One region of the Bradyrhizobium sp. KB893862 SZCCT0404 genome, then DNA from elsewhere that is predicted to be linked to it. Evidence: predicted binding sites of a transcription regulator. Region 1 holds the regulator's gene; each other region holds the start of a gene.

The links. The regulator LexA, encoded in region 1, represses DNA repair genes until DNA is damaged. The targets are predictions, from matches to a motif close to TGTTCNNNNTGTGTTCNG.
Region 2: a site for LexA is predicted at 6,812-6,829, ahead of JQ617_RS22010 (YifB family Mg chelatase-like AAA ATPase). Genes of this name have one in related genera too.
Region 3: a site for LexA is predicted at 4,866-4,883, ahead of JQ617_RS27220 (ImuA family protein). Genes of this name have one in related genera too.

What each region holds. Positions count from the first base shown of each region.
Region 1 covers NZ_JAFCLT010000001.1:1,118,515-1,128,783, reverse strand. The annotation lists gene JQ617_RS05660 (bifunctional diguanylate cyclase/phosphodiesterase) at 1-1,788, shown strand, start outside; gene JQ617_RS05655 (S41 family peptidase) at 1,986-3,323, opposite strand; gene JQ617_RS05650 (alpha-hydroxy acid oxidase) at 3,618-4,751, shown strand; gene JQ617_RS05645 (HAD family hydrolase) at 4,762-5,388, shown strand; gene JQ617_RS05640 (hypothetical protein) at 5,546-5,740, shown strand; gene JQ617_RS05635 (molybdopterin molybdotransferase MoeA) at 5,970-7,181, shown strand; gene lexA (transcriptional repressor LexA) at 7,358-8,059, shown strand; gene JQ617_RS05625 (hypothetical protein) at 8,304-8,507, shown strand; gene JQ617_RS05620 (hypothetical protein) at 8,700-9,131, shown strand; gene JQ617_RS05615 (GAF domain-containing protein) at 9,354-10,269, shown strand, end outside.
Region 2 covers NZ_JAFCLT010000005.1:286,207-296,475, forward strand. The annotation lists gene coaA (type I pantothenate kinase) at 1-131, shown strand, start outside; gene JQ617_RS21990 (AI-2E family transporter) at 172-1,218, opposite strand; gene JQ617_RS21995 (histidine phosphatase family protein) at 1,330-1,959, opposite strand; gene JQ617_RS22000 (PAS domain-containing hybrid sensor histidine kinase/response regulator) at 2,292-4,517, opposite strand; gene JQ617_RS22005 (hypothetical protein) at 4,640-5,107, opposite strand; gene JQ617_RS22010 (YifB family Mg chelatase-like AAA ATPase) at 5,216-6,754, opposite strand; gene JQ617_RS22015 (PilZ domain-containing protein) at 6,976-7,221, shown strand; gene JQ617_RS22020 (tetratricopeptide repeat protein) at 7,303-8,100, shown strand; gene JQ617_RS22025 (CpaE/TadZ family protein) at 8,135-9,424, opposite strand; gene JQ617_RS22030 (CpaD family pilus assembly protein) at 9,421-10,155, opposite strand; gene JQ617_RS22035 (type II and III secretion system protein family protein) at 10,196-10,269, opposite strand, start outside.
Region 3 covers NZ_JAFCLT010000007.1:366,004-376,272, forward strand. The annotation lists gene JQ617_RS27210 (error-prone DNA polymerase) at 1-2,523, opposite strand, end outside; gene JQ617_RS27215 (Y-family DNA polymerase) at 2,520-4,115, opposite strand; gene JQ617_RS27220 (ImuA family protein) at 4,012-4,800, opposite strand; gene JQ617_RS27225 (putative DNA modification/repair radical SAM protein) at 4,964-6,199, shown strand; gene JQ617_RS27230 (UdgX family uracil-DNA binding protein) at 6,199-7,641, shown strand; gene JQ617_RS27235 (inorganic phosphate transporter) at 7,740-9,368, shown strand; gene JQ617_RS27240 (M20 aminoacylase family protein) at 9,443-10,269, opposite strand, start outside.

The DNA.
Region 1 (10,269 bases):
GCCTCGTCCGCGCTCGCCATCGCCGGCGTCCTGATCGCGATCGTGCGCAAGCTGCTGGAGCAGCACCGCCTCTCGCGGGAACGGCTGACGCTGGAAAAGCAACGGCTCGACCGCGCCGTCAACAACATGACCCAGGGCTTGCTGCTGTTCGACGCGGACCGGCGGATGGTGGTGTGCAACCAGCGCTACATCGACATGTACGGCCTGTCGACCACCGTGGTGAAGCCCGGCTGCAGCTTCCACGACATCATCGCCCATCGCAAGACGACCGGCTCGTTCGCCGGCGACATCGATCAGTATGTCGAACGCGTGCTGCGCGACATTCACGTGCGCAATTCCATGGTCGTCGACACCGCCGACGGCCGTTCGATCCACATCCTCAACGAACCGCTCACCGACGGCGGCTGGGTGGCGACGCACGAGGACATCACCGAGCGCCGGCGCATCGAGGAGCGCATCACGCACCTCGCCCATTACGACGCGCTGACCGACCTGCCCAACCGCGCCATGTTCCACGAGCATCTGCGCCAGGAACTCGCGGCGATCGCCAACGGCGAAGAGGTTGCGGTCCACTACATCGACATCGACGAATTCAAGGGCGTCAATGACGCGCTCGGCCATCTCGTCGGCGACGAGCTCCTGAAAGCATTGGCAACGAGCCTCAGCCGCTGCGCCGGTCCGGCCGATTTCGTGGCGCGGCTCGGCGGCGACGAGTTTGCCATCGTGCAAAGCGCGGTGACGTCGCCGGACCAGGTCAACGATCTCGTCGCCCGGGTCTTCCAGGCCATCCGCACGCCCATCGACTGCATGGGCCATCATCTCACCAGCGACGCCAGCATCGGCATCGCGCTGGCGCCGGGACACGGCACGGCGCTGGACCAGATCCTGAAGAACGCGGACCTGGCGATGTATGCCGCCAAATCCGCGGGACGCCGGACCTATCGCTTCTTCGAGCCGGAGATGGACGCCAAGGTCCGCGAACGGCGGCAGCTCGAGATCGACCTGCGCCACGCCATCGCCCATGGCGGCCTCGAGGTCTACTACCAGCCCTGCCTCGCCCTGAAGGACGACCGCATCACCGGCTGCGAGGCGCTGGTGCGCTGGCGCCATCCCGAACGCGGCATGGTCTCACCGGCCGAATTCATCCCGATCGCCGAGGACACCGGCCTGATCAACGAGATCGGCGAATGGGTGCTGGCGACCGCCTGCCGGGATGCCGCGACCTGGCCCGACGACATCCGCCTCGCCGTCAACGTCTCGCCGGTGCAGTTCAAGAGCGGCACGCTGGCGCTCAAGATCGTGGCCGCGCTCGCCGCGTCCAATCTGCCGGCGAGCCGGCTCGAGCTCGAGATCACCGAGGCGGTGCTGATCCGCGACGACGACACCGCGCTTGCGATCCTGCACCAGCTCCGCGCCATCGGCGTGCGCATTGCGCTCGACGATTTCGGCACCGGCTATTCCTCGCTGAGCTACCTGCACCGCTTCCCGTTCGACAAGATCAAGATCGACCGCTGCTTCGTCGACGACATCGCCGGCCCCGACGGCTCCGCCAGCATCGTGCAGGCCGTCGTCAACCTCGCGGCCGCCCGCCGCATGACCACCACGGCCGAGGGTGTCGAGACCGAGGAGCAGCAGCGCCTGCTGCGCACGCTCGGCTGCTCCGAGATGCAGGGCTATCTGTTCAGTGCCGCCAAGCCCGCCGACAAGATGCTGGAGCTGTTCGCGCTGCATCGCAGCCGGCTCGCCCAGCGCAGCGGCAGCGAGGGCCGCCGGCGCGAGGCCGGCTAGCTCGCAAACGTAGCCCGGATGGAGCGCAGCGCAATCCGGGGCCAGACCGACCGCACCGCACGATCCTTCGCGAGGCACGAACCCGGATTGCGCTGCGCTCCATCCGGGCTACGGATTTCGGGGAAGATCATTCAAACAAAATCGCCCGGGAGCGGTCATCCACTCCCGGGCGATCGATTTGCGAAAGATCGAAAATCCTAGTTCGGCACCGTGGCCTTCGCCGCGGGCTTGGCGGCGACCGCGTTCGCGGTCTGGCCGTGCAGGAAGTCATAGGCCGCGTGCAGGGCCTTGTCGTCCTTCTCTTCCGGCGGGACGTAGGATTGCGATCCGGTCTGCTCGGTGCCGTCGGCAGCCTGGAGATGGCCGCGCATCTGCGACTCGGCCATGGTGTCCATCCGGCCCTTCAGCTCCGCCGGCACGTCCTGGAGGATCTCGATGTCGGGCGCGATGCCCTGGGCCTGGATCGAGCGGCCCGACGGCGTGTAGTAGCGCGCCGTGGTCAGCGCCAGCGCGCCATTGCCGGTGCCAAGCGGGATGATGGTCTGCACCGAGCCCTTGCCGAACGAGCGCGTGCCGATGATCGTCGCACGCTTGTGGTCATGCAGCGCGCCGGCGACGATCTCGGAGGCCGAGGCCGAGCCGCCGTTGACCAGAATCACCAGCGGCTTGCCCTTGGTGAGGTCGCCGCCATGCGCGGTGAAGCGCTGGGTCTCTTCCGGATTGCGGCCGCGGGTCGAGACGACCTCGCCGCGCTGAAGGAAGGCGCTCGACACCGACACGGCCTGGTCGAGCAGACCGCCCGGATTGTTGCGCAGGTCCATCACATAGCCGACCAGCTTCTCCTGCGGCACCTGCTTGGAGATCGCGGCGATCGCCTTCTTCAGGCCGTCGGTGGTCTGCTCGTTGAACGAGGTTACGCGGATATAGCCGATGTCGCCGTTCTCGACATGGAAGCGCACCGGGCGGACATGGATGATCTCGCGCTTGATTGCGACGTCGAGCGGCGCATCAGCGCCCTTGCGCACGATGGTGAGCTTGGTCTGGGTATCGACCGGGCCCTTCATCTTGTTGACGGCCTGCTCGAGCGTCATGCCCTGCACGGCCTCGCCGTCGATCTTGCTGATGAGGTCGCCGGACATGATGCCGGCCTTGGACGCCGGCGTCTCGTCGATCGGGGAGACGACTTTGACGAGGCCATCCTCCATCGTGACCTCAATGCCGAGACCGCCGAACTCACCGGAGGTGGTCTCCTGCATCTCGGTCCAGGCCTTGTCATTCATGTAGCGCGAATGCGGATCGAGCGACGTCACCATGCCGGTGATCGCGCCTTCGATCAGCTTGGCATTGTCGGGCTTCTCGACATAGCTCGCCTTCACCCGCTCGAACACCTCACCGAACAGGTTGAGCTTGGAATAGGCATCGTCCGCGCCTGCCGCCGCCCTCGCCGCCCATAGTCCGCCCTGCGGACCGGATACCAGAAGGGTCAGACACACTCCGGTGAGCGCGCCCAGGGGGAACAGCAGGGATTTCCGCATGTAGTCTGACCTTATTCGCTTGGGGCTTTGGGGCGCCATGCAAATGGCGATCCAGCCCGGTTCTCACAATACCATTCAGGTTTCTTCAAGGCCGGCCTGCAACGCAGGCGCGGTACCTGCAAAAATCCCTTCGTCCTGGCCTAAACTTTTGGCAACGTTCCGACACCGTCACGTACCTAAAGGCGGGAATCGTCCGCCGGCCCGTGCTTCGCAGCTATGCGATTTTAGGATGGTTTTGGAGAGGCGGACGGGTTAGGCGATGACACAAGGCTTCAAATTCTCGGGAGGACAACAATGAACGAAGCACCCCGCATCCGGCCGGAACGGAACGTCGAACTCGGCGCCAGCAACGAGCCGTTCCAGAATCTGCACGAATTCGTCCGGAAGGCGCGTGCCAATCTCAACCAGAACGCCTGGGACTATATCGTCGGTGCCGCCGAGACCGAGACCACGATGCGCCGCAACCGCATGGCGCTGGACGAGATCGCCTTCCGCCCCCGCGTGCTGCGCGACGTCCGCAAGGTCGAGGGCTCGGTCGAGCAGTTCGGCCGCAAGATGCGCCTGCCGGTGGTGCTGGCCCCGGTCGGCGCGCTCGAGATCTTCGATCCGGACGGCGCGGCGAGCGTGGCACGCGCCTGCGGCACCTTCGGTGCGGCCCACATGCTGAGCTCGGTGTCCGAGCCCGGCCTCGAGAAGACCGCCGAGGCCGCCCCCGACGCGCTGCGCCTCTATCAGCTCTATGTGCGCGGCGACGACGCCTTCGTCGCCGATGTCGTCAGCCGCAGCGAGAAGAACGCCTATGCCGCCTTCTGCCTGACCGTCGACACCGCCCATTACAGCCGTCGCGAACGTGACATCGCCAAGCGCTACGTTCGTGAAAGCCGCCTGCGCGCCACCGGCGGCGACTACCAGAAGGGCCTGGAGTGGCGGACGGTGAAGATGATCAAGGACAAGTTCAAGATCCCGCTGATCCTCAAGGGCATCGCCACCGCCGAGGATGCGCAGATCGCGGTCGATCACGGCGTCGAGTGGATCTACGTCTCCAACCATGGCGGCCGCCAGCTCGACCACGGCCGCGGCGCCATGCATGTGCTGCCTGAAATCGTCGATGCCGTGAAAGGCCGCGCCAAGATCATGGTCGACGGTGGCATCTGCCGCGGCACCGACATCGTCAAGGCGATCGCTGCCGGCGCCGACCTCGTCGGCATCGGCCGGCTGCAATGCTGGGCGCTGGCGGCGGCGGGCGAAGCCGGCGTCCAGCGGATGCTGGAGCTGCTCGAGGACGAGGTGCTGCGCTGCCTCGGCCTTCTCGGCGCCACCTCGTTCGCCGAGGTCAACAAAGCCTGCCTGCATCCGGCCACCGCAACGAACGCGCCGAGCGTGTTCAGCGCGTTCCCGCTGTTCGACCACGACCCGTACCGGTACTGAAAGGACCCAGGTGACCTCGCTCTCTCCCGGCAGCGCCGATGCGCTTCTGTTCGATCTCGGGCGCGTCGTGCTTGATATCGATTTCTCCAAGGCGATCGCCTGCTGGGCGGGACATGCCGGCTGCAAGCCCGAAGCCATCGTCACGCGCTACGTGCGCGACAGCGAGGCCTACCGGCTGCACGAGGTCGGCAAGATCAGCGACGAGGACTATTTCGCTTCGCTGCGGGCCTCGCTGGGAATTGCCATCTCGGATGCGCAGTTCCTGGAAGGCTGGAACGCGATCTTCGCCGGCGAGATGCCTGATATCGCCGAGCTGTTGCCCCGCGCGGCCAGCCAGATACCGCTCTACGCCTTCTCCAACACCAATCGGCCGCACGTGGACCATTTCTCGAAGGAATATGCCGGCCTGCTCGGCCATTTCCGCGAGCTGTACCTGTCGTCCAGCATCGGCCTGCGCAAACCCGATGCGGCGGCTTTCGACCATGTCGTGGCGGCGATGGGGGTGCCGGCCAGCCGCATCGTGTTCTTCGACGACCTCGCTGAGAACATCGAGGGGGCACGGGCGCGGGGGCTGACCGCTGTGCACGTGACCTCGCCTCGCGACGTCGGCGATGCCCTGAAGAAACTGGGGATTTGAGCGGGATCTCGCGCCGCTGACCGCGGTTCCCGGACCCATTTTTGCCCAAACTGGGGAACCAAACCACTTTGTGCATTTTTGTACAAAGTTCCGGGAACGGAATCCCCTGTTCCGGACTCTAGAGTCCGTTGGGAATTCTACATCGGACGCAACTGACGTGTTGGGCAAAACCTACCTTACCAAGCAGGCCTCTCTGCTGATGAAGTTCGCCAGAACCACTTCGGATTCTGAGCTGTCCGCCAAGCTGATCAGCAAGGCCGCCGACCTGAAATCCCAGGCCGACCCGCTGCCCGACAAGGATCAGGGCCCCGCGGCCCCCGACGTCAATCCGAGCGGATCGGCAGGGAGTTGACCGATGCTGGCCGTGGCGCTCGTCATTCTCGTGCTTGCCATGGCCATCCTCGTACCGGTTTGCCTCGCCTTCCGGATCATGCCGCGAAGGACCTGACATCCATCTTCCATGACAATCCAGGCGGCGCAGGATGAATCATCCTGCGCCACGGTGTTTTGCCTCTGCGCTCCCACTCGGCTAGAACTCTCGCCGCCGATTTGCCGAACGTGCTCTGCAGGAGTTCTCACCCGTGGCCCTGATGCCGGTATCCGACGCGCTTGCCGCCGTGCTCGCCGGCGCGGAGCCCCAGCCTGAGGAAATGGTCGCCCTCGATCAGGCCTTCCACCGCGTGCTCGCTCGCGACGTCGCGGCACGGCGCACGCAGCCGCCGGAGGCGATGTCGGCGATGGATGGCTACGCGGTGCGGGCTTCAGACGCGGCGACAATCGATTCCCAGCTGACGGTCATCGGCGAGGTCGCCGCCGGGCGCCCGTTCGCAGGATCGGTCGGCACCGGCGAGGCCGTGCGGATATTCACCGGCGGCGTCGTGCCCGCCGGCGCGGATGCCGTGGTGATCCAGGAGGACACGGTCGCGGACGGCAAGCGCATCACGATCAAGGAAGCAGCGCTTCCCGGACGCCACATCCGGCGGGCCGGCGTCGACTTCGCCGAGGGCGATGTGCTGCTGCGCAAAGGAACCAGGCTCACCGACCGCGACCTGGCGCTTGCCGCCGCGATGAACCATCCGCAGCTCCCCATCCACCGGCGCCCGAAGGTCGCGATCCTCGCCACCGGCGACGAGCTGGTCATGCCGGGCTCAGCGCCCGGCCCCGGCCAGATCGTCTATTCCAACGGTTACGCCCTGCACGCGCTGGCGCGCCAGGAGGGCGCGGATACCATCGACCTCGGCGTCGCCGCCGACACGCTGGACGCCACCACATCAGGCATCCGCCGGGCCCGCGAGAGCGGCGCCGACATCCTGATCACGACCGGCGGCGCCTCGGTCGGCGACCACGACCTGGTGCAGCAGGCGCTCAAGGCCGAGGGCATCGCGATGTCGTTCTGGAAGATCGCGATGCGGCCCGGCAAGCCGATGATGCACGGCCGCATCGGCGCCATGCGCGTCATCGGCCTGCCCGGCAATCCCGTGTCGTCCTACGTCTGCGCTTTCCTGTTCATGGTGCCGTTGATTCGCGCGTTGTCGGGTCGTTCGGTGATTCACCATCGACGCGAACGCGCCGTGCTCGGCCGCGACGTCGGCGCAAACGATGTCCGCGAGGACTATCTGCGCGCGCGCCTGGAGCTGCGCGACGACGGCACGCCGATCGTGCTTCCGGTCAATCATCAGGATTCCTCGCTGCTTGCGAATCTCGCTGCGGCACAGGCACTTCTCGTGCGCGCGCCGTTCGCGCCCAAGGCCGAAGCCGGCACGCCTTGCGAGGTGCTGCTGCTGCCGGTCTGAGCGCCGTCAGCCCACGTGTTCCGCGAAGTTTGCCGCGTTCACGGTAAATTAAGCAGTTGCGGAACATGTATCGAACATATAGTGTCCGTTCATGATTTGTTTCGAGCATGTAGCGGCTTATAGCTGAATTCAGCGTCTCGGAATCGAACGACATCAACCGGGGGATTTTGGTCGAGATGTTAACGCGCAAACAATACGAGCTCCTGCGATTCATCAGCGAGCGATTGAAGGAAAGCGGCGTGCCGCCCTCCTTCGACGAGATGAAGGACGCGCTCGATCTGCGCTCGAAGTCGGGCATCCATCGCCTGATCACCGCGCTCGAGGAGCGCGGCTTCATTCGGCGCCTGCCCAACCGCGCGCGCGCCATCGAAGTGATCAAGCTGCCCGAGCTGCAGGCCGCCGCCGGCAACCGCCGCGGCTTCACGCCGAGCGTCATCGAAGGCAATCTCGGCAAGGTGCGCACGACATCCAGCCCGGCCGCCGACGAAGGTGAACGTCCCGTCGCCGTGCCGGTCATGGGCCGCATCGCGGCCGGCACGCCGATCGAGGCGTTGCAGACCCGCAGCCACACCATCAGCGTCCCGCCCGACATGCTCGGCTCGGGCGAACACTACGCGCTCGAAGTGCGCGGCGATTCCATGGTGGAAGCCGGCATCCTCGACGGCGACATGGCGCTGATCCAGCGCAACGAGAGCGCCGACACCGGCGACATCGTGGTGGCGCTGATCGATGATGAGGAAGCTACCCTGAAGCGCTTCCGCCGCCGCGGCGCCTCGATCGCGCTCGAGCCCGCCAACGCCGCCTACGAGGTCCGCATCCTCCCGCCGAACCGCGTGAAGATCCAGGGCAAGCTGATCGGCCTCTACCGGAAGTACTGAGCAGTATCCGGACAAGCGCACAGCGGTTGTCCGGAAAGGTCATGCTCAGCCAATAGCGAGAGCATCCGGGCGTCGCCGGTTGGCGACGCGCATCAACGATTGGAGCGGATCATTGTCCGCTCCGGCTGGATAGTCTTTCTGGTTCTGCACAGATTATCCGGCCACCTCTCCAGCGCTACATCCTCGGCACGCCGCGCGGAGCACGCATCGCTCCGCAAGGTCTTTCAGAAGTCGAGGAGACAACATGCGCAAGATCGTCCTGAGCATCGTCACGATGGCGCTGATCACGGCATCAGCCTCGCAAGCCGTTGCTGCACCGTCGCATCATGTCCGCAAGACGGCGCCGGCGACGGCGAGCGAGCAAGCCCGCAACGCCCGTGCCGCGCTTGCACAGCCATCGCAATCCGCCTGGCAATATTCCGGCTGGTCGGCGCCGGCAGGACGCTGACACACCCTGCCGGAATGCACGGGAGCGGACTTTGTTCCCAGTGGAGGCGGGAAAGATATTGTGATGGCGGCCTGCGGACCCAAGCCGCAGATTTGCCTACAACCAAGCAGACGCTTGCGGGCTTCCACTCTGATAGAGGCCTGCGCCTCGATGAGAGGCGCGGGTTGCTATCTTCGAATGAGGAGCACCCCGATGTGTGACTACAGCCTGCACGCCGTTGCGACGCGTCCCGCGGAAGTCGGCGAGACCATCGTCACGACAACATTCCGCGGCACCTCGACGCGCGGCTTCGCTTCCGAAGCCGACATGTCCGTCGCCGTATGCCTGCTGCCGGGAACGGAGCTCGCCTTCGCCGACAACGTCCGTTACGACAATCGCTGGATCTGGACCCGCACCATCAACTCCCGGGTCGGCAAGTTCGGCAAGATCGATCCGAACATTCCGGATCGCCATCACGATGCAATCGAATTCCCCGACGGCAAGTACGTGCTGGTGACGCAGCTCGTCGAGGGGCAGCGCGCAACCGTGCTGCAATTGCCGGTCACCCAGCCGCTTGGCGAACGTGAACAGAAGCCGCAGACCATTGCCGACAGGCCGACGATCACACGTCTGCCGATCGGCTGAATGGACTGCCCCGCCCGCAGGTCGGGGCCCGATTGAAATCGCCATCGCCGGCCGTGGCCGGCGACGTGGTGTTGCTTGTGTCGTCCGCAATGAGGCCCGCCGGGATCACCCGCCTCACCTCTCCGTCGCACGAAGTTTGCGCGCTCCTGCCTGAATTTTGAACGTCCGTTCCGCAGGCAAATGCCCGATGCTGTCAGAAGCTCGAGGCGGCGGACACGTTCGATGAAGACCTTCATTCGCGTCGTTGAACTCTGGGTGCCCGACCGGACGCGGATGCGGTTGGCACTCGGCGGCGGCCTCTATGGCGAAGGGCTGTCCGCGTTCAGGGCCGTGAGCGAGGAGCTGAGCTTCGGCTTCGACGAGGGTCTTCCCGGCAAGGCCTGGGCCTGCGGCCATCCGGTGATCCTCACCAAATTCGCCAATTCCTATTTCAGACGGACAGACCAGGCGCTCGCAGCCGACCTCACCTGCGGCGTCGCGGTGCCGGTGTTCGCAGGCGAATTCCTGCAAGCGGTCATGGTGCTGTTCTGCGGCGACGACGAGGCCCATGTCGGCGCGGTCGAGCTCTGGCACAACGACCCCGATACCTCCCACGAGATGGGGCTCGTCGACGGCTACTATGGCACCGCCGACATGTTCGAATTCAACTCCCGCCACACCCGGTTTCCGCGCGGCTTCGGCCTGCCCGGACGCACCTGGAAGGCCGGCCTGCCGCTGATCATCAAGGATCTGCACAACGCCAGGAGCTTTCTGCGCTGGGAAGACGCCGCCGAGGTCGGGATCAATCTCGGTGTCGGCGTCCCCTATCCGACCGGTCTCCAGACCTGGGTGCTGACCTTCCTCTCCGCGCAGGCCACCCCGATTGCGCGGCGCTTCGAGATCTGGGTGCCGAATGAGGCCCGCTCCGCGCTGGTCTTTTCTGCCGGCGACTGCAGCGCGCAGACCGACCTCGCCGCGCTCTATGCGACCAAATCCATTGCCAAAGGCGACGGCAGCATCGGGGGCGCCTGGGCCACCGGCATGCCCGCGCTCAACGACGATCTCGCGCATGACCATTCGGTCGCCGCCGCCGAGGCGCGCGCAAGCGGCCTCGGCCAGATGGTGGCCCTGCCGGTGATCGGAAGCACCGGGCTCGACG
Region 2 (10,269 bases), on a different contig from region 1:
CCGCGATCTGGGAACGCACCAACCTCGCCAATCTCGAGGACAACATCCTGCCCACCCGCCCCCGCGCGACGCTGATCCTGAAGAAGGGCGCTGATCACGTGGTGGAGAGCGTGGCGCTCAGGCGGCTGTAAGCGCGAGCGCTCCAGGGGGCCCGTCACCCCGCGCGACGGGTCAATTCCGCTCTTTCGCGCTAACGAAGATGTGCCACGCTGCCAGAAACATGGCGGCGACGAGCGGGCCAATGACGAATCCGTTCGCGCCGAACGTCGCAAGCCCGCCCAGGGTGGCGAGCAGCACGACATAGCTTGGCATCCGGATCGACTGGCCGACCAGGACAGGGCGCAGAAAGTTGTCGGCAAGACCGATCACGAAGGTGCCGAAAGCGAGCAGGATGATTCCCTTCGTGACTGCGCCTGCCACGAGCAAATAGAGGCCGACCGGCACCCAGACCAGGGCGGAGCCGAGCACGGGCAGAAGCGAGAGCAGCGCCATGATTGCGCCGGCCAGCAGCGGCGCAGTCAGGCCCAGCAGCCAGAAGATCAGCCCGCCAAGCGCTCCCTGGATCAGTGCAACCAGGATGATCCCCTTGATCGTCCCGCGAACCGAGAGGGTGAACGCATTCAGGAGCTCGGCGGTGTGGCTCGCCCGCAGCGGCAGCGCGGCGCGGATGCGTGCGTTCAGCTCGTCGCCGTCGCGCAGGAAAAAGAACAGCAGGTACAGCATCACGAGCAGGCTTGCGGCGAACTCCACGGTCAACTGACCGATGTTGAGCGCATGCCCGGCCAGCTGCTGGCCGGCCGGGACAACCAGACCCGAGAGGCGCTCCTTCAGGGCAGAAAGATCGATGCCGGCCAGGCGGTCTGAGATGGAAGTCGCCCAGTCAGGCAGCGCGGATTTCAGTTGCTGCAGGGGGTGAGCGATACTGATCTCCCCGGTCTGAACGCGCTGGTACAGCTCTCCTCCCTGATCGACGAGCGAGGCGATGATGACGGCCACGGGAATCAGGACCATGACGACGACGACGAGGACGATGGAGAGTGCTGCGAGGTTACGCCATTCCGGAAACGTTTCCAGGCACCGTCGATGGAGTGGCGCGAATATGATCGCCAGCAGCATGGCCCACAGCAATGCGCCGGAGAACGGCCAAAGCAGCCAGCCGAACGCGACGGAGATTGCCGCAAGCAAGACGAGGAATGAGCGGTCTTCCGATGTTCTCACGTGTCGCCGGCCTTTCAGTCGCTGCTCGCCGGACGTTGGTAGCACAGGACAGTGGCGCGGCGGCAAGTCACGCCGTCACGTCGCGCCAATGCCCGGGTTCGATGCGGTCTGTCACCTGCCGGCGCTGGCCAGCCAATCCGCAGGCTTGATGCGCCCCACGAAGGTGGCGGGCCCGGTGCTGTTGGCCTTGTAGACAAAGGCCTCGCCTTCCTGCACGTCGCCCGCGTCCTTGCCAAAGGCGTCAGTGATGTTGGTCTTGTGGGTGACCAGGACCGTGTTGGTGCCTGCCTGCACAGATGCATCGACGAGCTGACGCATGGCCTGTCCGGCCTTTGCATTTGCGCCGGCCGGGTTTGCCATTCCCGATGCACTGGCATTGCTGCTGTCCGTCAGCGCATCGAGCGGCCTGACCTCGCGGCCGGAGAGCAGCCTGCCGGTCTCGATCGCGCGGTTCAGCCGGCTGGTGTAGACCTCGCCGATCGGGATCGCGAGCGCCTTGACCGCCGCCCCGATCTGGCGGGCCATGTCCCTGCCCTTGTCACTGAGCTGACGCTGGGCGCTCATGTCGTCGAATCTGAAGGGGTAGACATCCTTTTGACTGTCGTCGGTGGCGGTGTGCCGGAACACCAGCACGTAGCCGCCTTGCTTCAGCGATGAGATGAGCTCCGGCGTATCGGCCGCGGCGCCCCGTGAGAGGCCGGCGAGAAGGACAATGATCGCGAGGCGCAAAAGCATACTCATGCGCAATATCCGCTATGCAATGCCCCGCAGGATGGTGGCGCGCCGTGCAGCCGATTTCAATTGTCGATTGCCGGTCGGGATCAGGTTATCGTGAAGTTGTGGGTCGGGTGCCGTAGGGTGGGCAAAGGCGCAAAGCGCCGTGCCCACGTTCTGCGCGTTTCATCAAAAGATGCGTGGGCACGCTTCGCTTTGCCCACCCTACGACATTCTATGTTGCGGCCGTGCATGTGCCCACAACGTCGTTGCGAGCGCAGCGAAGCAATCCAGAATGCCCCTGCGGAAAGACTCTGGATTGCTTCGCTGCGCTCGCAATGACGCGGTGGGAGCCCCGGCTACACCGCCAGATGCCGTGACGCCGCCAGTCCCGCCAGCGCCTCGTCGAGCTTCTCGCGGTCCAGCGGCTTGATCAGAAACCCGTTCATGCCGGCCTCGAAGCACGCATAGCGATCCTCCACCAGCGTGTTGGCCGTGAGCGCCAGGATCGGCGTGTGCCGGCCGCCGGTGGCGGCTTCATGCGCGCGGATGCGCTTTGTCGTTTCGATGCCGTCGAGCTGCGGCATTTGGATGTCCATCAGCACGAGATCATAGGGCGTGCCGGCCGAGCTGGCTGCGAGCCAGGATTCCAGCGCGGCCTCGCCGTGGACGGCGATGACGACGCGGTGGCCGAGCTTGGTCAGCAGCGAGCGCATCAACAGTGCGTTGATCTCGTTGTCCTCGGCGACGAGGATGGAGAGCCCTTTCGCCGGCGCCGCGCTGGCGGACTCGGCCGGCGGCTCCGGCGCGAGGTCGGGCGAGGCAACCTCCGGCGTCAGCGCGAGGCGTGCGGCGAGCGAGGCCGCGCGCAGCGGCTTGACCAGGAAGCCGGTGAAGGCGGGCGAAATCTTCTCGTGGCGCGAGCTCGACGTCAGCAGCACCAGCCGTTGCGGCGCATGCGCGCGCGCCGCTTCACCCAGCCGGTCGGCGATGGCCGAACCGATGGTGCGATCGACCAGCACCGCGTGCCATGAGCGTTCGGGCAGCAGCGCTTCCGCGGCCGTGGCGTCGCTCACGAGGCAGGTCTGTCCGCCCCAGCGCTCCAGGCGCCGGGCGATCAGCGAGGCCTCGATGCCCTCGGCGACGAGGAGCACGGATTTGCCGGTGAGGTCGGGGCTCGGGAAGGCGGTCTGTCCCGCGTTTCCTTGCGACGGTGCGAGCGGCACCGCGACCTCGAAGGTCGCGCCCCTGCCCGGCTCGCTCGTCAGCGTGATGCGGCCGCCCATGCGCTTGACGATGCGCTCGCTGATGGCAAGGCCAAGTCCGGTGCCGCCATAGGTGCGGGCGACGCGTTCGTCGGCCTGCTCGAATTCGCGGAAGATGCGCTGCTGCGCCTCGGGCGCGATGCCGATGCCGGTGTCGCGGACCAGGAAGCTGATCTCGTTCGGCCAGATGCCGGGCTCGACGATCAGCGCCACGCCGCCGTGAGCGGTGAACTTGATGGCGTTGCCGGCGAGGTTGAGCAGCACCTGGCGCAGCCGCGCGGCATCGCCGACGATCTCGAGCGGCAGGCGCTCGTCGACATAGGCGGCGATCTCGAGCTGCTTGGCCTGCGCGCGCGGCGCCAGCAGCTCGGTGATTTCCTCGATCAGGGTCGAGAGCGCGAACGGGCGCTGCTCGAGGTCGAGCTTGCCGGCCTCGATCTTGGAATAGTCGAGCAGTTCCTCGATCAGCGCCATCAGCGCTTCGCCCGAGGTCTTCACCGCGCGGGCGTAGGTCGCCTGCTCCGGCGTCAGATGGGTGTCGAGCAGCAGGCCGCCCATGCCGATTATGCCGTTCAACGGCGTGCGAATCTCGTGCGAGGCCATCGCGAGGAAGCGGGATTTGGCGCGGTTGGCGGCGTCGGCCTGGTCGCGCGCCTCCGACAGCGCGCGCTCGGTCTCGGTGCGGTCGGTGACGTCGCGCCCGACGCTCTGCAACTCGGCCGGCTGCCCGGCATCGAGCCGCACGTAACCTTCGCGCCAGGCGATCCAGCGCGCACCGAGCGGCGTCGTGATCTTCTGGTCGTGGATGCGGGTGCCGTTGCTTTCGCGGGCGCTGTCGCCCTGCTCCACCACGTCGAAATCGAAGCGCGTGCCGACCAGCGCACTGCGCGCCTGTCCGGCCAGCGCGCAATAGGCGTCGTTGGCGAAGGTGATGCGGCCCTGATGGTCGCGCAGCACGATCAGGTCGCCCTGTTGCTCGAACAGGCTGCGGGCGCGCTCCTCGGCTTCCTTCAGCTCCCAATTGCGGTCGATCAGCGCCTCGTTGTGGGCGGCCAGCGTGCGCATCCGCTTGTTGACGAAGCGCAGCCGCATGCTGAGCGTGGCAAGGCCAAGACAGGCGAAGGCGAACAGGAAGCTCGCGCCGATCGCGAATGCATTGGGGTCGTAGCCGGAATTCTCGGAGCGGCTGCCGGAGACAAAGCCATAGGCGCCGCCGAACGTCGCCGAGAAGATCATGAAGGAGCGGATCGCGAAGGCGATCCTGGGATGCCGCCGCCTGAAGCGGCGCATGCGCACCTTGATCCGGAACGTCCGACCCATCGCCACCCCGACTCTTGTCCGAAACCCCACCGCCGCTGCGTGCGACGATGTCGCGCCGACCTTGCGAACAGCTTGAGGCTTTGCGGCCGCCTCCAAACAGGGTTAGCGAGGTGTTAACGCCCTCAGAGCGAGGCGGCCTGGAAGGGGCGGCGGCCGTCGTGCGCGCCGACGATCAGCGCCGCCGCCTCGCGCTGCGAGAACGTCTTCGAGCGCACATAGATGCGGTAATCGGCGGGGCCGTCGGTCGAGAGATAGATCACCGGGCCGCCGTCGACCGGCTGCGCCGCGATGGTGACGAGGCGGTTTGCCGGACTGGCCTGGCAGGAATCGGTTTCGGAACCGAGGCCGTCGTCCACCACCGCGAAGTCCGCGGCGTCTGCATCCTCGGTGATCTGGACCTTGACGGTGGCGCGCGACGGATCGTCGGTGAAGGCGACATGGACGCCGGCGGTCCAGAACAGGGATGTCAGCTCGACGGAGGTTTCACCGAGGGCGATGCAGGGGTGCGAGACCGATCCGATCTCGCCGCGGGCAAACGCGGCTGCCGCCAGCAGGGGAACAACGGAGGCCAGGATCTTGAAACGCAACATGACACTCTACTCGCCAGGCCCGAGTGAACGACTCCAGAAACTCGGTGGGCCTTATGGTTTGCAGAGGGTAAAGGAAACTCGTTACCGCCGGGTTGATGCGCGGAATGATCAGGCCAGCTGCCGCACATCCTCCGCGAGTGCGCGGTAGGACAGCGCTTCGGCGAGATGCAGCCGGCCGATCCTGTCGGCATTGTCGAGATCGGCCAGCGTGCGCGCCACCCGCAGCACGCGGTGATAGCCGCGCGCCGACAGCCGCATGGTCTCGGCGGCGTCGCGCAGCAGTTTTTGACCCTGCGCGTCGGGCTTTGCGATCTCCTCCAGCACGGAGGCAGGTGCCTCGGCATTGGTGCGGACATGCGGCAGGCCGGCATCCGCATAGCGCGCGAGCTGGATGTCGCGCGCAGCCGCCACGCGCGCGGCGACTTCGGCCGAACCTTCGGCCGGCGGCGGCAGGATCAGATCGGCCGCGGTCACGGCGGGGACCTCGATGCGCAGATCGATACGGTCCATCAGCGGGCCGGAGATGCGCGACTGGTAATCGGAGGTGCAGCGATCGATGCGACCGCGCTTGCAGGCATAGCCGGGCTCGAAGGCGTTGCCGCAGCGGCACGGATTCATCGCCGCGACCAGCATGAAGCGGGCAGGGTAGGTGACGCGATGATTGGCGCGCGAGACCGAGACCTCGCCGTTCTCCAGCGGCTGGCGCAGCGAATCCAGCACGCGCGGATCGAACTCGGGCAGCTCGTCGAGGAACAGCACGCCCTGATGCGCCAGCGAGATCTCGCCGGGCTTGGCGCGGATGCCGCCGCCGGTGAGCGCGGCCATGCTGGCGGAATGATGCGGCGAGCGGAACGGCCGCTGCGATGTCAGCGCGCCGCCTTCGATCTCGCCGGCGACGGAGGCGATCATCGAGACCTCGAGCAGCTCGCCCGGCGACAGCGGCGGCAGAATGGAGGGCAGGCGCGCGGCCAGCATCGACTTGCCGGCGCCGGGCGCGCCGATCATCAGGAGGTGATGTCCGCCCGCGGCCGCGATCTCCAGCGCGCGCTTGGCGCTCTCCTGGCCCTTGATGTCGCGCAGGTCGAGTTTCGAGGCGGCGGCCTCGTGCACTTTCGGCGAGGGCCGCGACAGCACCTGCGTGCCCTTGAAGTGGTTGGCGATCTGGATCAGCGATTGCGCGGCGATGATCTGGATGTCGGGGCTCGCCCACGCGGCTTCCGACCCGCAGGCCGCCGGGCAGATCAACCCTTCCTCGCGCACATTGGCGCCGATCGCGGCGGGGAGGACACCGGCGACCGGCGCGATCGAGCCGTCGAGCCCGAGCTCGCCGAGCACCGTGAAGCCGGTCAGTGCGTCCGGCGGGATCGCGCCGATCGCCGCCATCAGGCCGAGCGCGATCGGCAGGTCGTAATGGCTGCCTTCCTTGGGCAGATCCGCGGGCGCCAGGTTGACGATGATCCGCCGCGCCGGCAGCGCCAGCCCCGAGGCGATCAGCGCCGAGCGCACCCGCTCGCGCGCCTCCGACACCGCCTTGTCGGGCAGGCCGACGATGGCGAAGGCCGGCAGGCCGGGCGCGACCTGCACCTGCACGTCGACCGCGCGGGCCTCGATCCCCTCAAAGGCGACGGTGGATACCCGTTGAACCATGCCGAACCAGCCTGCCCGTTTGCACAATCAAGGGTAGCAGGAGACTCGCCGTTCCGCAAGAACATTACGGGAACAGACTGGGACGTGAGCCCTAACCGATCGTCAACGGGACGCAGACACTACGTCTCGAATGCAAGCTTCTGTCCTCAGCACATCCCAACAAATGTCCGCTACTCCTAGGGGTGCGGGATGGGCCGTGGTCTAACGGGTGAAGAGTTCAAATGCTTGCAAATCGCCGGAGAAGCGAACGTCGGGTGTGCAGCCGGCTCGCCAAGATCCATTTTGGCGCGGGCTCGCTGCCGCGGGATTGCACGATCACGGATATCTCGGACGGGGGCGTGAAAGTGGTGGCGGAATTTCTGGAAGTGCCGCCGCAATTCACCATCATCTTCGCGCCGGACTATTCCCGCCAATGCCGCCTGCGCTGGCGCATCGGCTGCGAATTCGGCGCCGAATTCGTCGACTGACCCCGCCACGGGCGCGCGTCCTTAACGGGACTTTAGCGTTAATCGGCAAGCATCTCTGATCAGTTGCCGAGTGATCAGAGTATGTCCAAGCGTTCGTCTCTCGCCTCCCCCCCGGCGAGATTGCTGCTTCCCGCCCTCATCGTGGTTGCCCTCGGCGGTTGTCAGACGACTGGCATCGAGGACGTCACCGGCGCGCTCGGCGGCAAGACGGAAACAGCCGGCAAGGCCGACGCCAAGTCCGAGGCCAGAGCCGAGGCGAGGCCGGATATGGACGCGCTGCGCGAGCGCTACCGCGCCAAGCCCAGCGATCCCGCCATCGCGATCGAGTACGGCAAGGCGCTGCGCGCCAGCGGCCAGCGCGCCCAGGCCGTCGCGGTGCTCGAGCAGGCCGTGCTCGCCCATCCCAGCAACAAGGCATTGCTCGCCGGCTATGGCCGCGCGCTCGCCGACAACGGCAATTTCCAGCAGGCTTTCGATGTGCTCGGCCGCGCGCATTCGCCCGAGGATCCCGACTGGCGGATCCTGTCGGCGCAGGGCGCCGCGCTCGACCAGCTCGGCCGCAACGAGGAAGCGCAGCAATACTACGCAAGCGCGCTGAAGATCGTGCCTGACGAGCCGCAGGTTCTGTCCAACCTCGGCCTGTCCTACATGCTGCAAAACAATCTCTCGAAGGCCGAACAGGTGCTCGGCCGCGCCTATCAGCGCAATCAGAACGATGTGCGGGTCCGCGCCAATCTCGCGCTCGTGCTGGGATTGCAGGGCCGCGAGGCCGAGGCCGAAATCCTCGTGAAGGCCGATCTGCCGCCGGACCAGGCCGCGGCCAAGGTCACGGCGCTGCGGCAGGTGCTGGCCAAGAAACAGCAAAGGGCGGACAAATAGCCCGCCCTCTTCCGATCCCAGCGATTCCCGATCTCTAGGACGCCTTGCGATGCGGGGCGGGTCCGCGACCCGACCGGCCCTTCAGCTTCTTCAGCAGCGGCCCGAGCAGCGAGCGCTTCGGCTTCTTCACCTCGCCGCGGCCGGCGAGGCGGTTCGCCATGTTCTGGAACAGCTCGGTGGTGCGGTGGTTCTTGGCGACCTCCGCGATCATCTGGCCGTTATTGGCCGCGGTCGAGAACAGCTTCGAATCGAACGGGATCACCGCGATCGGCTGGCTCTCCATGGTCTTGGCGAACGCCTTGACCTCGATCTCGGCGCGCTTGTGCATGCCGACCTGGTTGATGCAGTACAGCGGCGGCCGGTCGTTCGGCCGCGCCGCCTTCAGCACGCTCAGCATGTTCCTGGTGTTGCGCAGGTTCGCGAGGTCAGGCTCGGCCACGATGACGATGTCGTCGGCATTGACCAGCGCGCGCCGCGTCCAGCCCGACCATTGATGGGGAACGTCGAGCACGATGCAGGGCGTGGTCATGCGCAGCGTGTCGAACACTGCATCGAACGCCTCGGCACCGAAATCGTAGACGCGGTCGAGCGTGGCGGGCGCGGCGAGCAGGCTGAGGCGCTCGCTGCATTTGGCGAGCAGGCGTTCCATCAGCGCGGTATCGGGACGCTCCTGCGACAGCACGGCATTGGCGATGCCCTGCACCGGGTCCTGATTGTAGTCGAGGCTCGCAGTGCCGAAGGCGAGGTCGAGATCGATCACGACGGAATCGAGCGAAAGGTCGCGCGCGATGGTCCAGGCCACGTTGTGCGCGACGGTGGAGGCGCCGACGCCGCCCTTGGCGCCGACCACCGCGATGACGCGGCCGGTGATGATGGCTTCGGAGGCCGAGAACAGGCTGCAGATCGAGCGGACCACGTCGAGCGTCTCGACCGGACCCACCACATAATCGTTGACGCCGCGGCGCACGAGCTCGCGATAAGGCGCGGTGTCGCTGGGGCTGCCGATCACGACCACGCGGGTGCCGGGATCGCAGACGCCGGCGAGATCGTCGAGACCTTCGAGGATGTCGCGCGTGCCGTCGGATTCGATCACGATCACGTTCGGCGTCGGCATCGACTCATAGACCTCGATCGCCGCCGCGAGGCCGCCTTCCCTGGCGGTGAGATGCGCCTTGGCGAGGCGGCGATCCTCGCCGGCCGCGGTCACCGCCTTGAGTGTCTGGTCGGTCTCGCAAAACGCCTGCACGGAGATGCGAGGAACCGGCGCGATGTGTTCCTCGGGGTGCTGCGGGTCGTCCGCCTCTTCGTCGTTGAAGCCTGTCATTTGCCTGTTTCGCTGAGTTTGGCCTTCTCGGCGTCGGGACTGGGGGTGCCGACCGGCGAGCCCTTGCGATAGCGATCGAAAGCGATGTCGCGCCGTGCGGTATAGACGGGGGTTTCGGCCCGCGGCTGCTCGAGGTCGGCGGGATTGTCGATCATCGCCGCGAGGTTACGCTGGCTGGCGCAGCCGAGGTTGAAGTAAGGCCGGTTCTCGTTGTAGCCGGGATCGAGGATGCTCGGGCCGACGTCCTCCGGCCACAGACCGCAGGGGCCCGCGACCGCGGCGATGCGGGAATAGCTGAGGCGGATGGTCGGCAGCAGGCCGGGATCCTCGGGCCGGTAGGGATGCCTGACGATGGCGCGCGAGGGCACGCCGCCGGACGCCAGCACGGAACGGATTTCCTGATAGGTCGCCGCCGCGGCGCGCGCATTCGAAGCGTCGACCGGCACGTCCACGACCACGGACCCGGTGCCTTCGCGCACCCACTCGCGCGCGATGCCAGCGACGTCGGTGTGCTGCGCGTCGGAGAGGCCGCCCCGCGATTTGCCGACGAAGATCACGATCGACTTCTTGGCTTCCTGCACCGCGATCGGGTGACGCTGGCGATAGTCGGTCGGCACCGTCTGGGTGACGATCTCGCCGGTGGTGTTGCAGGCGCCGAGCATGACGGAGAGTCCCGTCAGCGCCAGTGCGATGCCAAGGCCGCGACGTCGATCGGCTGTCATCTTCGTCATCGCTTGATCCCCTCTTGCCCCGTTCCCCAAGCCGGTCGTCTCAGTCGATGATGAAGCCGAAATCGCCGCGGACGCCGTCGATCGGATCGACGCGGCGGGCGATGCCATAGAGGC
Region 3 (10,269 bases), on a different contig from region 1:
CTCTTCCTTGAGCCTCTCCTCATCCTTGTCGATCCAATGAAAGCCGTCGATCTGGCGGAAGCCGAGACGCACGGCGCAGTATTTGCCGCTGCCCTGCTCCAGCGTGTTCTGTGCAAAGCTGCAGGACACGTCGATATCGCGGACCTCGACATCATTCTTGCGGGCATCGCTGACGATCTGCGCCGGAGCGTAAAATCCCATCGGCTGCGAGTTCAGGAGGCCGCAGCAGAACGCATCCGGATGGTAATGCTTCAGCCATGAGGAGATATAGACAAGCTGAGCGAAGCTCGCGGCATGGCTCTCCGGAAAACCGTAGGAGCCAAACCCCTTGATCTGGTCAAAGCAGCTTCTCGCAAAATTGGGATCGTAGCCGCGTGCCACCATGTTGCCGATCAGCTTTTCCTCGTACTGGCCGATGGTGCCGACATTGCGGAACGTCGCCATCGAGCGGCGCAGACCGTTGGCTTCTTCTGACGTGAAATGCGCGGCTTCGATCGCGATCCGCATGGCCTGCTCCTGGAACAGCGGAACGCCCAGCGTCTTGTGCAGCACCTTGTAGAGCTCGTCGGCGGGCCCATGCTCGGGTGACGGCGAGGGATAGCTCACCTTCTCGAGCCGGTTCCGGCGGCGCAGGTACGGATGCACCATGTCGCCCTGGATCGGCCCCGGCCGCACGATCGCGACTTCGATGACGAGATCGTAGAACGTCCGCGGCTTGAGGCGCGGCAGCATGTTCATCTGGGCGCGGCTCTCGACCTGGAACACGCCGAGCGACTCCCCTGCGCACAGCATGTCGTAGACCTTCGGGTCGTCCTGCGGGACGCTTGCCAGCACGTAACGCTTACCCTTGTGGTCGACGATCAGATCGAAACACTTCCTGATGCAGGTCAGCATGCCCAGGGCGAGCACGTCGACCTTCATCATATGAAGCGCATCGACATCGTCCTTGTCCCATTCGATGAAAGTGCGGTCGTCCATCGCGGCGTTGCCGATCGGCACATAGGTGTCGAGCCGGTCCTGGGTCAGCACATAGCCGCCGACATGCTGGGAGAGATGGCGCGGGAATTCGATCAGTTCGGTCGCAAGCTCGACCGCGAGGTTGATCATGGGATTTTGCGGATCGAGCCCGGCCTGCCTGACCTGCATGTCGTTGAGGCCCTTGCCCCAGCTGCCCCAGACCGTGTCGGCGAGCGCGGCGGTGACGTCTTCCGTCAGGCCCAGCGCCTTGCCGACGTCGCGGATGGCGCTGCGCGGACGATAATGGATGACGGTCGCGATAATCGCGGCGCGGTGACGGCCATAGCGACGATAGACATATTGCATCACCTCCTCGCGCCGCGAATGCTCGAAATCGACGTCGATGTCGGGCGGCTCCAGCCGCTCCTTGGAGATGAAGCGCTCGAACAGCAGGTCGACCTTGGTGGGATCGACCGAGGTGATACCAAGCACGTAGCAGACGGCCGAATTCGCCGCCGAGCCGCGGCCCTGGCACAAAATGTTCTGGCTGCGCGCGTAGTGGACGATGTCGTGCACGGTGAGGAAGTAATGCGCGTATTTGAGCTCGGCGATCAATGCGAGCTCTTTCTTCAGGGTGGCACGCAGCTTGTCGTCGATCTCGCCGCCGAAGTATTTGTCGACACCCGCCCAGGTCAGATCCTCCAGATGTCCCTGCGCGGTCTTGCCCGGCGGCACCGGCTCGTCCGGATACTGGTATTTGAGCTGGTCGAGCGTGAAGTCGATTCTGTCCGCAAAGCGCATGGTCTCCGCGATCGCCTCTGGGAAATCGCGGAACAGCCGTGCCATCTCGCGCGGCGTCTTCAAAAAGCGTTCGGCATTGGCCTCGAGCTTCCGCCCCACAGCCTCGATGGTGGTCTTCTCCCGGATGCAGGTGAGCACGTCCTGAAGCGGACGGCGGCCGGGATCGTGATAGAGCACCTCGTTGGTCGCTAGCATCGGCACCCCTGCTGTTGCCGCGAGATCGTCGAGCCGGGCTAGGCGCCGCCGGTCGTCGCCGCGATAGAGCAGGCTTGCCGCCAGCCATACGCCTTCGGCGCGGCTGGCTTTGAGCCTTGCGAGGATATCCAGCGCCTGCTCCTGCTCGAAGCGATGCGGCAGCGTCAGGACCAGGAGCTGGCCTTGCGAGAACTCCAGGAGATCGGCAAACCTGAGATGACACTCGCCCTTCTCGATCCGCGTGATGTCGTCGCCGCGCTTGCCCCTTGTGAGGAGCTGGCAGAGCCGGCCATAGGCCGCGCGGTCGTGCGGATAGACAAGGATGTCGGGCGTGCCATCGATGAAGACGATGCGCGTGCCGATCAGCAGCTTCGGCTTGTGCAGCACCTCCTTGTTGTCGAGCTCACTCCAGGCCCGCACCACGCCGGCGAGCGTGTTGTGATCGGCAATGCCGATCACCGGAATCTCCAAGGCACTGGCCTGATGCACATAGGCGCGCGGATCCGAACCGCCGCGCAGGAAGGAGAAATTGGTGGTGATGCCGATCTCGGCATAAGAGGGCGCAGTCATGCGAAGAGACCGTGCACATACCAGCCGGGAGAGGCAGGACTGCCGTCGCCGTCGAACACTTCCCCCTCGTAGAGACCGTCGCGAAAGATCCAGAAGCGCAGGCCCTCGGCATCCTCGATGCGGAAATAGTCCCGCGTCAGCTGCTTGCCGTCCTGCCGCCACCATTCCATCGCGATGCGCTCGGGCCCTTCCACCCGCACCACCGCATGCAGCGCGCGGCGCCAGGTGAATTGATGCGGCGGGCCGTCGGGCACGGTCGCGAACGGCACCTTGATCGGCTCGGGCTTCTCGAACAGCCGCAAGGGGCGCAGCGGCGGCTCGCTCTCGGTGCGAACAGGCCATTCGGCCTGCATGGCAGCCGCGAGATGGTGCTGCGCGGGCGCGGCCAGCACCGCCTGCTCGGGGATATGGGTATCCTCGGGCAGGTGCACGATCACGCGCTTGCCGCCGATGCGCGCGGCGATGCGGTCGATCAATGCGGCGAGCTCGTCATTGTCGTGGGCATGGGCGTCGAGATCACGCTGCTCCTGCACCACGATCTCGGTGCGGCTCGCCGACAGGCGCACCATGTCGAAGCCGAAGCCGGGATCGAGGGGATCGGCCAGCGCATCGAGGCGCTCGCGGAACAGGCGGTCGATCACCGCGCTTCGCGTCACCGGACGCCCGGTCTCGACCACGATCGCGCGCACGACGCCGTCGGTGCGGAAGAAGGCAGCTTCGAGACGCCGCGCCCCCTTGCCCTGCTTCTCCATGGAGGCGATCAGCGTATCCGCAAGGCGCGACAGCGTCATCGCGATCATGGTGTCGGTCGCGATCGGCTCGGCAAAGCGCTTCTCGACAATATAGTCGGGCAGCGGTTTTCGCGGATTGATCGGCGCATCGCCCTGCCCCAGCGCATGCGCGAGCAGCGTGGAGAACCGCGCGCCGAACCGCGCCGTGATTTCGCTCGGCGAGCGCGAGGCGACATCGCCGATGCTCTTCAGCCCGGCGCGGCGCAGGCCGGTGGTGATGACCTCGCCCGCACCGAGCGCGGACACCGGAAACCGGTCGATCGCCTCCGCCTCCCCGCCATCGGCAACGATGGTGCCGGAGGCCTGCCGCGTCAGCGTGCGCGCGCAAATCGAGGTGCCGGCAATTGCCGCGCTGACGGCAAAGCCCTGCCGGCCGAGCGCACGGACCAGCGTCTGCAGCAACGCGGCCTCGCCGCCGAACAGATGCGCGCAACCGGTGATGTCGAGGAACAGCCCGTGCGGCGCATCCAGCGCCACCAGCGGCGTGAAACGGTCGCACCAGTCGGCGATGTCGCTGAGCGTCTTGGCATCGGCCACGACATCGGCATCGAACACTTTCAAGTCCGGGCACATCGCCCGCGCATTCGCGAGCGGCTGACCGATATACAGGCCCAGATGCCCGGCGGCCTCGTCGAGCGCATGGATCACCAGCGCATTGTTGTCCTTGATGACGACAATGCTCGGATCATTATTATTCTTACCCAGCCCGGCGCTGCCAATGAACCGCTGGATGCGGTCGATGGGCAGGCGCGGCAGCCACAGGCTGAGGATACGTCGAGGGTTCACTGAACTGGCACTCATCACAATTCCATTCCATGATCCACCGGCCACATTGGCCATGACGATTGCGCAACAGCTCGGCATCGAAGCGCGGCGCGCCCCAGGCACTCCAGGCGGCCCCCGGCGGTGAATGCGCCGCGCGCAGCATCCATCGCGTCTCCGCGGTCGAAGGCAGCGGCTGCGCCGCCATGCGCAGCATCAGGCCGGTGACGCCGGAGCCCTGCGCAGCCAGCGTCAGCTTGCGGCTCGCCACGAGGTCGAACTGCCTGGTCTCGCCCCAGAGCTCGAGCACGACCGCGCCGAGCGCATCGCAGGCGAGCGCATCGGCCGAGGTGCGCAGCGCGCTCTCGACATCGGCGGCGCGCACCGTCACCACGCGGCACGGATCGAGGCCGAGCTCGGCGAGCCCGCTCATCGACAGCGCGCCGGTCTCTATCTCCGAAAAATCCTGCCGCACCCACAGCAGCGGCCGACGTGCCGAGACGCGCCCTGCGAGGCCCATGACAAAACCCGTCGCGGCCGCGCCCTGACGCCCTTCGCAAAACACCTCGTGGATCGCCGCACGCGCGAGCCCGCCCTTCAGCACGCTGTCGATCTCGCCATGGCCGAGCGCGACGCGCCCGTGCTCGTACACGACCTCCGCCGTCTCGATGCGCTCGATCTGGCCGCGCAAGGTCGCAAGCGCGCTTTGACGTGCGCCGCTCATATACGCCGCTCCTTCAGAGGTGATTGCCGGTGGCTCTCAAAAAGAGAACCAGCGGCTGGCTCATTTGTTCATGATATGTTCTAATATAAAGCTAACGGCGCGCAAGGAGTCAATCGAATTGGCGCCCGGCCGGATTCAACAGCGGAATCAAAGGGATTCAGGTATGGACGTACAACGCAAGCTGGAGATCCTGGCGGACGCTGCCAAATACGATGCGTCCTGCGCCTCCAGCGGCACCGAGAAGCGGGATTCCAGCGACGGCAAGGGCATGGGCTCGACCGCGCCCGGCATGGGCATTTGCCATTCCTATGCGCCGGACGGGCGCTGCATTTCGCTGCTCAAGGTGCTGCTGACCAATGCCTGCAATTACGATTGCCTCTATTGCGTCAACCGCGCCTCCTCCAACGTGCCGCGCGCCCGCTTCACCGTCGAGGAGGTGGTCAAGCTCACGCTCGACTTCTACCGCCGCAATTACATCGAGGGGCTGTTCCTCTCCTCCGGCATCATCCGCAGCCCCGACTACACGATGGAGCAGGTCGTCAGCGTCGCGCGCAAACTGCGCGAGGAGCATCACTTCCGCGGCTACATCCATCTCAAGACCATTCCCGAGGCTGACGACGCGCTGATCGCGGAAGCCGGCAAATATGCCGACCGCCTCTCCATCAATATCGAGATGCCTGAGGAGACCAGCCTGCAGCAATTCGCGCCGGAAAAGGACGTGCGCGCGATCCGCCGCACCATGGGCCGGCTGCGGCTGAAGCTCGACGAGGCCGAGGAAGATCGCACCGCGAAAACGAAAGCCAGGCCGCAACGCTTTGCGCCGGCCGGACAAAGCACACAGATGATCGTCGGCGCAGATAGCGCGAACGATCACACCATCCTCCATACCAGCGCCAATCTCTACGGTTCATACCGGCTGCGACGCGTCTATTACTCCGCCTTCAGCCCGATCCCCGACGCGAGCCGCGCGCTGCCTCTGGTGCAGCCGCCGCTGCTGCGCGAGCACCGGCTCTACCAGGCCGACTGGCTGATGCGGTTCTACGGTTTCGACGTTGCGGAGATCGTCGACGACAGCGCGATGCTGCCGCTCGATATCGATCCGAAGCTCGCCTGGGCGCTGCGCCACCGCGACCGCTTCCCGCTCGACGTCAACCGCGCCAGCCGCGAGGAGCTGCTGCGCGTGCCGGGGTTCGGCACCAAGGCCGTCGAGCGCATCATCGCGACGCGGCGCACCACCACGATCCGCCTCTCCGATCTCGCGCGGCTGCACGTGCCCAAGCACAAGGCGCTGCCCTTCATCATCCTCAGCGATCACCGCCCCTCACCGCATCGTCTCGATGCGGCCGGGCTTATCGAGCGGTTCAAGCCGAAAGCAACGCAACTGGGATTTGGCTTCTGATGCAGTACATCACCCTCGACACCGAAACCGATTTCGACGGCTGGCGCAAAGCTGCGCGCAGCCTCGTGCTTCATCACGTGGACCCGCGTGAGGTCACATGGGCCGTGCAGGGCGGCGAGGCCGATCTGTTCGCGCCGCCCGCGCCGTCGCCGATCCTCGAAGTGAATGACGGCACCTTCAACGTATCAGCAAAATTCGTCGATCTCGCGAAGGCCGCGATCCTGCATCGCGATGCTGAGCGCTTTGCGATCCTCTATCGCCTGCTCTGGCGCTTGAAGGACAATCACGATCTCATCGAGGTCGCGACCGATGCCGACGTCGCGCAGGTCATTGCGATGGCAAGAGCGGTTCATCGCGACGAGCACAAGATGCATGCCTTCGTACGCTTCCGAGAGATCGGCCGCGAACGCGCCGCGCATTACGTCGCCTGGTTCGAGCCGGAGCATCACATCGTCGAGCTCGCAGCGCCCTTCTTCGCCAAGCGCTTTGCCGACATGCCCTGGTCGATCCTCACCCCCGACCTCTGCGCGCATTGGGACGGCCACGCGCTCTCGTTCACGCCGGGCGTGAGCAAGAGCGAGGCGCCTGGCGAAGACCGGCTGGAGGAAACCTGGCGGCGCTACTACGCCAGCATCTTCAATCCGGCGCGGCTGAAGGTGAAGGCGATGCAGACGGAAATGCCGAAGAAATATTGGAGGAACCTGCCCGAGGCCTCGATCATTAAGCCCCTGATCGAGGACGCCGAGCGCATGACCGGCGCCATGATCGCCAATGCCGCAACCGATCCGCACAAGCCTCAGAAGCGGCCGGAGGCTCCGATGACACGCAAGTCTGCTGCCGACGATCTCGAAGCGCTCTGCGAGGAGGCCGCGCATTGCCGCGCCTGCCCGCTCTACAAGGACGCGACGCAGACCGTGTTCGGCGAGGGGCCGAAGAATGCCAATATCATGCTGGTCGGCGAACAGCCCGGCGACAAGGAAGATCTCGCCGGCCATCCCTTCGTCGGCCCGGCGGGCCAGATGCTCGACCGCGCGCTGGAGGAGGCCGGCGTCGACCGCAAGAAGGTCTATGTCACCAACGCGGTGAAGCACTTCAAATTCGTGCCGCGCGGAAAGATCCGCCTGCACCAGAAGCCGAACACGCCGGAGATCCGGGCCTGCCGGCAATGGTTCGAGCGGGAAGTCTCGGCAATCCAGCCCGATCTCATCGTGGCGATGGGCGCCACCGCCGCGCAAAGCGTGTTCGGCAAGATCACACCCGTCGGCAAGACCCGCGGCCGGCTCATCGACCTGCCTGACGGCCGCAAGGCGCTGGTGACCGTGCATCCGTCCTACCTGCTGCGGCTGCCCGACCCGGAGGCCAAGGCGCTGGAATATCAGCGCTTTGTCGAAGATCTGAGGATCGCTGCGGGTCTGCAGAAGAAAGTTTCGCGCGCCGCCTAAATACTGGCGGGAAAACGCCTTTCAACCGCCGCTTGTCATCCGGCCTTCAAATCCATCGCGGACAATACCCTTACCAGTAAGTTAAGGGGCGTCCTGACATGACCGATGTAGCATTCGACCGCGCGGTAGCCGATCCCGCGCCGATCCAGCCGGCCTCGCGGCCAAATCTCGACAAGGGCTTCAATCCGCTGACGATGATCCTGTTCTTCGGCGTCCTCGCCGCGGGCCTGCTGTTCGTCGCCTACAGCATCTATATCGACGTCAACGCCACCGGCGCGCGGGTCACGACCTTCCTGCCGTACATCCTCCTGTTCGTCGCGCTGCTGATCGCGCTGGGCTTCGAATTCGTGAACGGCTTCCACGACACCGCCAATGCGGTGGCGACCGTGATCTACACCCATTCGCTGCCGGCTGAAGTCGCCGTGATGTGGTCGGGCTTCTTCAACTTCCTCGGCGTGCTGCTCTCCTCGGGCGCGGTCGCCTTCGGCATCGTCTCGCTGCTGCCGGTGGAGCTGATCCTCCAGGTCGGCTCCAGCGCCGGCTTCGCCATGGTGTTCGCACTGCTGATCGCGGCGATCCTGTGGAATCTCGGCACCTGGTTCTTCGGCCTGCCCGCCTCCTCCTCGCACACGCTGATCGGCTCGATCATCGGCGTCGGCATCGCCAACGCCGTCATGCGCGGCCGCGACGGCACCTCGGGCGTTGACTGGAGCAAGGCGACCGAGATCGGCTACGCGCTGCTGCTGTCGCCGCTGTTCGGCTTCATCTGCGCGGCCGTGCTGCTGCTGCTGCTCAAGTTCATCGTGCGCAACCCGGCGCTCTACGCCGCGCCCGAAGGCAACAAGGCCCCGCCGCTCTGGATCCGCGGCCTGCTGATCGCCACCTGCACCGGCGTCAGCTTCGCGCACGGCTCGAATGACGGCCAGAAGGGCATGGGCCTGATCATGCTGATCCTGATCGGCACCGTGCCGACCGCCTACGCGCTCAACCGCGCGCTGCCGGAATCCCAGGTCGCCCAGTTCCAGAAGACCTCGGAAGCCGCCTCCAAGGTGATCTCGGCGAAAGGCGCCGGCCACAGCATCATCGGCGATCCCCGTCCTGCGGTGACGCAGTACATCACGCTGCGCCACATCAACGAGGGCACCTATCCCTCGCTCGCCGTGCTGGTGAAGGACGTCGGCGACCAGGTTGCCAAGTACGGTTCGCTGAACAAGGTGCCCGCCGAAGTCGTCGGTAACACCCGCAACGACATGTACCTGACCTCGGAAGCGATCCGCTTCCTGATGAAGGACAAGGAGAACGACCTCAGCAAGGACGAGGTCGCGGTGCTCAACACCTACAAGGGCGCGCTCGACTCCGCCACGAAGTTCATCCCGACCTGGGTGAAGATCGCGGTGGCCATCGCGCTCGGCCTTGGCACCATGGTCGGCTGGAAGCGCATCGTCATCACCGTCGGCGAGAAGATCGGCAAGAGCCATCTCACCTACGCGCAGGGCGCCTCGGCCGAGCTGGTCGCCGCCGCCACGATCGGCGCCGCCGACGTGTTCGGTCTGCCGGTCTCGACCACGCACGTGCTGTCATCAGGCGTCGCCGGCACCATGGCGGCCAACGGCTCCGGCCTGCAATGGTCGACCATCCGCAACCTGCTGATGGCCTGGGTGCTGACGCTGCCCTGCGCCATCATGCTGTCGGCCACGCTGTACGTGATCTTCTCGCGCATCTTCTGAGCGGTCACGCTGACCAAAAGACAAAGGGCCCGTGCGATGCACGGGCCCTTTTCATTTGTGCTTCGCGGCTGGCCTTACGACGCCGCGAGCGATTCCTCGACCAGCTTGACCCAGTAGGACGTGCCGTAGACGATCGCCTCGTCGTTGAAATTGTAGGCGGGGTGATGCAGGCCGGCGCTGTCGCCGTTGCCGCAGAAGATGAAGGCGCCGGGGCGCGCTTCCAGCATGTAGGCGAAATCCTCGCCGCCCATCAGCGGCGGCATCTCGTGCACATTGGCATCGCCCGCAACCCGCTTGGCAATGCGCCGCGCGATCTCGGTCTCCGCGGCGTGGTTGTTCACGACGGGATAGTTGCGCTGGTAACGCAGGTCGATCTTGGCGCCGGTGATCTGCGCCACGCCCGCCACCACCTCGCGCACGCGCTTCTCGACCAGCTTGCGTACCTCCGGCGACAGCGTCCGGATGGTGCCCTTCAGCGTCGCGGTCTGCGGAATGACATTGCGGGCGTTGCCGGCGTGGAATTCGCAGATCGAGATCACCGCCGATTCCAGGGGATCGACGCTGCGCGCGACGATCGACTGCAGCGCCGTGATCACCTGGGCGCCGACCAGCACGGAATCGATGCATTTGTGCGGACGGGCGGCATGGCCGCCGACACCCTCGATCATGATGTCGACCTCGTCGGTCGCCGCCATGATCGGCCCCTGCCGGATCGCGAACGAGCCGATCGGGATGCCCGGGCCGTTGTGCATGCCGTAGACCTGCTCGATGCCGAAGCGCTCCATCAGGCCGTCCTTGACCATGGCCGCGCCACCGGCGCCGCCCTCCTCGGCCGGCTGGAAGATCACGATCGCATCGCCGGCGAAATTGCGGGTCTCGGCGAGGTAGCGGGCGGCGCCGA